Regions from separate parts of the Lysinibacillus sp. VIII_CA genome, predicted to be linked through region 2. Evidence: riboswitches for the same ligand, from Rfam matches in the RefSeq annotation. Region 2 holds a riboswitch; the other holds the start of a gene.
The links. Region 2 has a riboswitch for glycine ahead of ACP3VS_RS05490 (amino acid permease). Riboswitches for the same ligand answer to the same signal wherever they lie in the genome.

Region 1 (3,427 bases), on a different contig from region 2:
ATATATCAGCACCTAGTTTGCCTGGAGGAGTTAAAATACCTAGGGCAAGTGGGTTAGACGACACAACGAATAAGCTTTTTGCTTCATGCGCGATATCCCCGATTACTTGAATATCCTCAACTTGGCCAAAGAAGTTTGGATATTGAGCAATAACTGCTGCTGTGTTGTCATCAATCAGCTCTTTTAAAGCTGCAATATCTGTCACACCATCTTTATGTGGAATTGTTACGATTTCAATAGATTGACCGTAGGCATATGTAGCCACAACATCACGATATTCTGGGTGTACCGTTTCAGATACTAAAATTTTCTTACGACGTGTATGACCTGCTGCCAACATCCCTGCCTCAGCCAATGCTGTACCTCCATCATACATAGAAGAGTTGGCAAGATCCATACCAGTAAGCTCTGCAATCATTGTTTGGAATTCAAAAATAGCTTGAAGCTCACCTTGTGAGATTTCAGGTTGATAGGGTGTATAAGCTGTATAGAACTCTGAACGAGAAATAACATGATCCACGATTACTGGCTTATAGTGGTTATAAACGCCAGCACCTAAAAATGATACATTCGCATTTGTGTCTTTATTTTTAGCAGCAAGTGCTGTTAACTCTTTTAATAAAGCAGATTCCGATTTCGCTGCTTTGATGTCATAAAGGCCTTTAAAACGTACTTTCTCTGGAATATCCTCGAATAATTCATCAACTGAGGATACACCGATTACGTCTAACATTTCTTTTTGGTCTTGCTCCGTCATTGGTAAATAACGATGTTTCATAAATGTAGGTCCCTCTTTTCAACTATTATTTTGAACGCTTATAAAACGGTGTTTCAACTGTAACTACTTTTAGTTGCTTTCCACGGATTTCAATTTCCATTTCATTTCCGATTGTTGCGAATTGACTGTCAATTAACGCGTGACCAACATTACGTTTTGAGGAAGGAAGCTGTGTTCCTGTTGTAACTTCACCAATTTCCTTACCATCCTTAAACACCTTATAGCCATGGCGTGGAATCCCTTTATCAATCATTTCAATGCCGACTAGTTTGCGTGGAAGACCATTTTCCTTCTGAGCTACTAATGCATCATGACCAATAAAATCTTCTTTATTTAATTTCACAGCAAAGCCGATACCTGCTTCAAGAGGAGAGATGGTTGCTGATAATTCTTGACCGTAAAGTGGCAGACCCGCTTCAAAACGTAGTGTATCTCGACAGCCTAGACCTGCAGGGACAACACCTTTGTCTTGACCAGCATCTAAAATTTTACCCCATAATGCTTTAATGTCTTCGGGTGCTCCATATAATTCGAAGCCATCTTCTCCTGTGTATCCACTACGTGAAACTAGTACTTTATGTCCTGCGACTTCTACATTCTCTTGGAATCGGAAAAATTTAATAGCACTAACATCAGTTGAAGTTAAGGATTGAAGAACTTCCTCTGCTAAAGGTCCTTGTAGGGCAATTTGTGCATAGGCATCTGATTGATTGTCAATTGTCACATCATATTGATGTTGGTTTTCCAGCATCCAATCGTAATCTTTTTCGATATTAGCTGCATTCACACACAATAAATAGTGGTCATCAGCTAACTTATACGTTAGTAAATCATCGACTACACCGCCGTTCTCATAGCACATAGCTGTGTATTGTGCTTGGCCAGTAGCTATTTTTGAAACATCATTGGATAAAAGATTTTGTAAAAAATTTAATGCATCGGGACCTGTTACTAAAATTTCACCCATATGGGATACATCAAATAATCCCGCACGATTACGTACTGCATCATGTTCATCTTTAATAGAAGAGAATTGAACTGGTAATTCCCATCCACCGAAGTCAACCGTCTTAGCACCGTATTTCGCGTATTCTTCAAATAGAGGTGTACGTTTTAATTCATTCGTCATTCTTTTTTGCCCCCTTATTGTTAGTTACATTTTTACTGGTAGTAGTTCGTCTGCTTTTTGTATTGGTACAGTCATGGCTCGGCAATGTAAAGCTTTTACAGAGTACCTATAGACATAAAAAAAGACAGACGAACCCCTTTTCGGGATTCTCTGTCCTTGCACCTGAAAGTTACACCAGACTAACTCGCATGGTTGATACTGCCAATTAGTCGGCTTTCCCCTTTGGTGGCTGCTATTGTTATACTACAGCTCTCTCCAGAGTTGCGTCTTATACGAGTCCTTTTACCTGAGAGATTCATAGCCATTGCTACTTGCTCCTTCGGTGGCGTCTAACCACGCTCTCTCCCCGTACAATCATCCGCCCAAGATACATCTTGGTACTATTTAGTATTCAATGAACATTTAGTTACTTATTTGTCTATATCCTAACATTAAATGCATTGAAAAGGCAATCATTTTTTAAAAGATAATAAAAGACGAACATTAAACGGTTGTTAATTATTTATCGTTCGTTTTTAAGCCTTTTTACTTGAAACACTAAATACTCTAAAATTTGACGAATGGTTCTGCCCTCTGTCAAGACCTGAATATGCCCTGCATCACGATAAAACTTTCTCCTGTAATGATACAGATTTTCTAGCTCCTCTTTAGTCGAACTTTGTACGATTGGTCTATTGGGATCATGCTGAACTCGTTTATAAATATCCTCAAACGAAGCATCTAAAAAAAATACTAAGCCACTACGCCTCATAATTTTTCGATTTTCAGCATTGATCGCAACTCCACCGCCCGTAGAAATAATACAAGCCTCGTCACGGAAACTTTTCAAAAATTCTGTTTCTATTTTTCGGAAATGGGCCTCTCCGTACTTTTCAAATATCTGCGGGATGGACATTCCTTGCTGTCTCACTATTTCATGATCCATATCATAATATGGCATCTTTAATAAAAAGCTTAAACGTCTTCCTAAAGCACTTTTTCCACTGCCCATAAAACCAACCAAATATATTTTTCGCAATTCGAATCACCTTCTTATAACTACGATTCTACACTGTCTGACAAAATTTGTCCCAATAAATTTATCGTAGCTTTAACATTCAATTTTTCGAGCCCGTCATAAGTTCGAAATTGCATTTCATATGACATACAATACGCAAGAAGAAAAGTAGTTACAAGAAATAATAATGCAATTGCGATTAAAAATATAGCCCCTCTGTCATTTTTCAATAATTGGCACATAGAAGGTTCGCTCCTTTTTCATACCACTAGGCATTTCCACCGACACAGTCAGCCTATTTTCGCTATAGGTAAAGTGACATTTATGAATGCCATTTAGCATGGGAACATGTCCTCCATTTACTTGTTCACGAATAATAGTACGATAGCAATCAATATAGTGGACTGTTTCACTAGTCTGAAAAGATATTCTTTTTTGATCCTCTCGTACGGAGAACGCTAAAATATCCTTTAGACCTTTATTGAAATCATACACAAACAGCTCCCATTTCGCCTGTTCATCC
Region 2 (3,427 bases):
TTATAATAATAAAGAAGATAGAAAGGGGTAAGAAAATCTTGGACATACTTATCACAATCGGTGTCGTTTTAGTAGTCATAATTGCATACATCGGTATTAATGCACTACGACTCAAAAAAGCTGTAACCAACTTAACACAAGAACAATTTATTGAAGGCTATCGTAAAGCACAGCTAATCGATGTTCGTGAACAAAAAGAATTTGATGCTGGTCACATTCTTGGAGCACGAAACGTTCCTTCCACAACACTACGTCAACGTTATAAAGAAATTCGCCCAGATTTACCAGTATATTTATACTGTCAAAATACAGGCCGTAGCTCACGTGCTGCACTATTTCTTAAAAAACGTGGGTACAACCAAATTTACCAACTTCAAGGCGGTTTCAAAACTTGGACAGGTAAAATAAAAACCAAAAAATATTAATATTTCCCTAAAAAAGTCGTCTCAAAGAACTAGGAGACGACTTCTTTTTATACAAAAAATTCAGAGTTTCTACTATATTATATCTATTGCAAAATTTTAAGTGTCTATTTATGGTGCTTGTTCATACTATGCCATCCGCTTCCTCGTCCCACCTTATTTGAACCTACTTTGAAGGTCTTCATCATTCTTCCCAGAAGCCTTTCAAATTTATTCATTTTCACATAATAGGAGAAATTTTGTATGTCCAAAAATACTAATTTTCGTTAGTATTTTTCATGTATGCACTGCATTCTTCTATTTTTCTGAAAATAATATAAATTTATAGTTGAATAATTGGAATAGCACTGCTAGGATATATAATATCTTAAAATAATATTAAGTATAAAAATTAATTAGCTATGAATGCTATGGATCAAACTATAGCAGGAGCAGTTCTGGAGAGAGCGCATTTGCGTCGCCGAAGGGTTCACTATCTCAGGCAAAAGGACAGAGGAGTAATAACAGCTTTTTTAAGCGATGCCACACAAAGATTAAGATGATTTGATGAAGCATCCGTGGTCAAATGGTATTTGTTATTCTGACGTTTTTCCGAGACTAGTGTCACAACTAGTCTCTTTTTATTTTTCCAGTCATCATTTTTTATGCATCTTTGGGGGGATTAACGTGGAACAGCAACAATTAAAACGTGAATTAAAAAATCGTCATGTGCAGCTTATTGCCATTGGTGGAACAATAGGAACCGGTTTATTTCTAGGCTCCGGGAAAGCCATTGCGTTAGCAGGGCCTTCCATCATTCTTGCCTATTTAATTGTCGGAACGGCACTCTTTTTTGTTATGCGTGCATTGGGCGAACTATTATTATCGAATTCAGGATATACATCATTTACGGATTTTGCCTCCGAATACATAGGACCATGGGCAGGATATGTAACAGGCTGGACATACTGGTTCTGTTGGATCATGACAGCGATGGCAGATATTATTGCTGTAGGAGTCTATACACAGTATTGGTTTAATATTCCCCAATGGGTTCCCGCTATCGGTTGTTTAGTATTATTGCTACTACTGAATTTATTGACGGTCAAACTATTTGGGGAGTTAGAATTTTGGTTTGCAATCATTAAAGTGATTACCATTGTGGCACTCATTATCCTTGGGCTTATTATGTTAGTGACAGGCTTTCAAACAAGCTCTGGAACAGTTTCAGTAGATAATCTTTGGGTTCACGGCGGCCTGTTTCCAAATGGCGTATATGGCTTTTTAATGGCCTTTCAGATGGTCGTTTTCGCTTTCGTCGGTGTGGAATTAGTAGGCGTATCGGCAGCCGAGACTGCAAACCCACAAAAAAACATTCCTTCAGCTATTAATAAAATACCGTTTCGAATTTTACTCTTTTATGTAGGGGCACTATTTGTCATCCTATGTATCAACCCATGGTATGAAATGTCTGCCGCAAGCAGCCCATTTGTCCAAGTATTTACGTTAGCAGGTATTCCAATTGCTGCAGGTATTATTAATTTTGTCGTGCTTACTTCAGCCGCATCTGCTGGTAATAGTGGTTTATTTTCAACAAGTCGCATGCTCTTTAATCTTGGTAAAAATAAACAAGCATCACCTGCTTTTGCTAAGCTCAATAAAAATAGTGTTCCCAGTAACGCGCTAGTTATTTCCGCAATTGTTGTCTCTGTGGGGGCGCTGTTAAGTAAGCTAATGCCAGAGAATGCCTTTAGTATCGTTACGACTATTAGTGCGATTTGCTTCATATGGGTGTGGAGTATTATCATCATTTCTCACATTATCTATAAACGGAAAAATCGTGCCCTTCATGAGGCCTCAAGCTTTAAAGCACCGCTGACACCTTTTATCAACTATGTAGTGCTTGCGTTTTTTACTTTTCTATTAATTGTGATGTTTATTTCCGAGGCAACACGTACAGCTCTGCTACTAACACCTATTTGGTTTATTGCCTTATTTATTCTATATAAAATGAAAAAAAGATGACTTCAGACTAAGCTCTGAAGTCATCTTCTACTTTTTAAAAAATGGTCATATCCCATTCTGTCGCTAAATGTTTCAGTAATTGGACACCTGCGACACTATTCCCGATTGGATCAATGGCTGGTCCATAAATACCTATCCCGCAGCCAGCAGGAAAGGGTGAATCTAGTCCTGCATGGCCAGGCACAGCTGTAAGAATGGCACCGGAGACACCACTTTTAGCAGGAAGTCCAATAAATGCTGCAAATTTTCCTGAAGCATTGTACATACCGCATGTCACCATTAAAGCCTTTGCTAATTTCGCCACTTGTTTAGGAAATAACTTTTTCTTTAATAGCGGATGATAGCCATCATTGGCAATAACTAAACCAATCATCGCTAAATCGGATACATTGACTTCAATCGCACATTGCTTTAAGTAAACCTCAAGAGCCGCTTCTACTGGGCAGTCTAAGAAACCAGAATCCTTGAGGTAGTAGGCTAGTGCTCGATTACGGTTCGCTGTTTGCCACTCTGATTGAAACACTTCCTCATTAATACTTAAAGGTTTGCCTATGATTTGCTCTAAAAAATGCAGGATTTTGTCAATTTTCTCTTGTGGTGAATTTCCCATCATCATAGAGGAAACAGTAATCGCCCCAGCATTAATCATTGGATTAAAGGGCTTTCCTGGTTGATGACTTTCTAAACGAATAATGGAGTTGAATGTATCCCCTGTCGGCTCAACATCTACCCTTTCTAATACATATGGCAATCCTCTGTCCATACAGGCCAATATAAAGGTGATTACTTTAGAAACACTCTGAAGCGTAAATAGTTCAGTCGTATCCCCGGCTTTCATTTCGTGCCCTTCAGTTCCGATAATAGCTATAGCTAATTGATTCGGGTCTTTTTTAGCTAATGCAGGGATATAGTTAGCGCACTGTCCTTCTTTAGCAGCAGAGCGAAACTGTGTTACCCATTGTGCCACAAGCTGATCGTGACTAGGTTGTGTTGTCATTACT

Region 1: it holds a riboswitch for glycine, as region 2 does, so the genes downstream of both, gcvT (glycine cleavage system aminomethyltransferase GcvT) here and ACP3VS_RS05490 (amino acid permease) in region 2, are expected to answer to the same signal.

The regions. Positions count from the first base shown of each region.
Region 1 is NZ_JBNFXM010000010.1:137,859-141,285, reverse strand. It holds gene gcvPA (aminomethyl-transferring glycine dehydrogenase subunit GcvPA) at 1-778, opposite strand, end outside; gene gcvT (glycine cleavage system aminomethyltransferase GcvT) at 804-1,907, opposite strand; glycine riboswitch at 2,172-2,265, opposite strand; gene ACP3VS_RS15025 (shikimate kinase) at 2,410-2,925, opposite strand; gene comGF (competence type IV pilus minor pilin ComGF) at 3,124-3,427, opposite strand, start outside.
Region 2 is NZ_JBNFXM010000003.1:19,179-22,605, reverse strand. It holds gene ACP3VS_RS05495 (rhodanese-like domain-containing protein) at 39-425, shown strand; glycine riboswitch at 850-925, shown strand; gene ACP3VS_RS05490 (amino acid permease) at 1,089-2,426, shown strand; gene ACP3VS_RS05485 (glutaminase) at 2,461-3,423, opposite strand.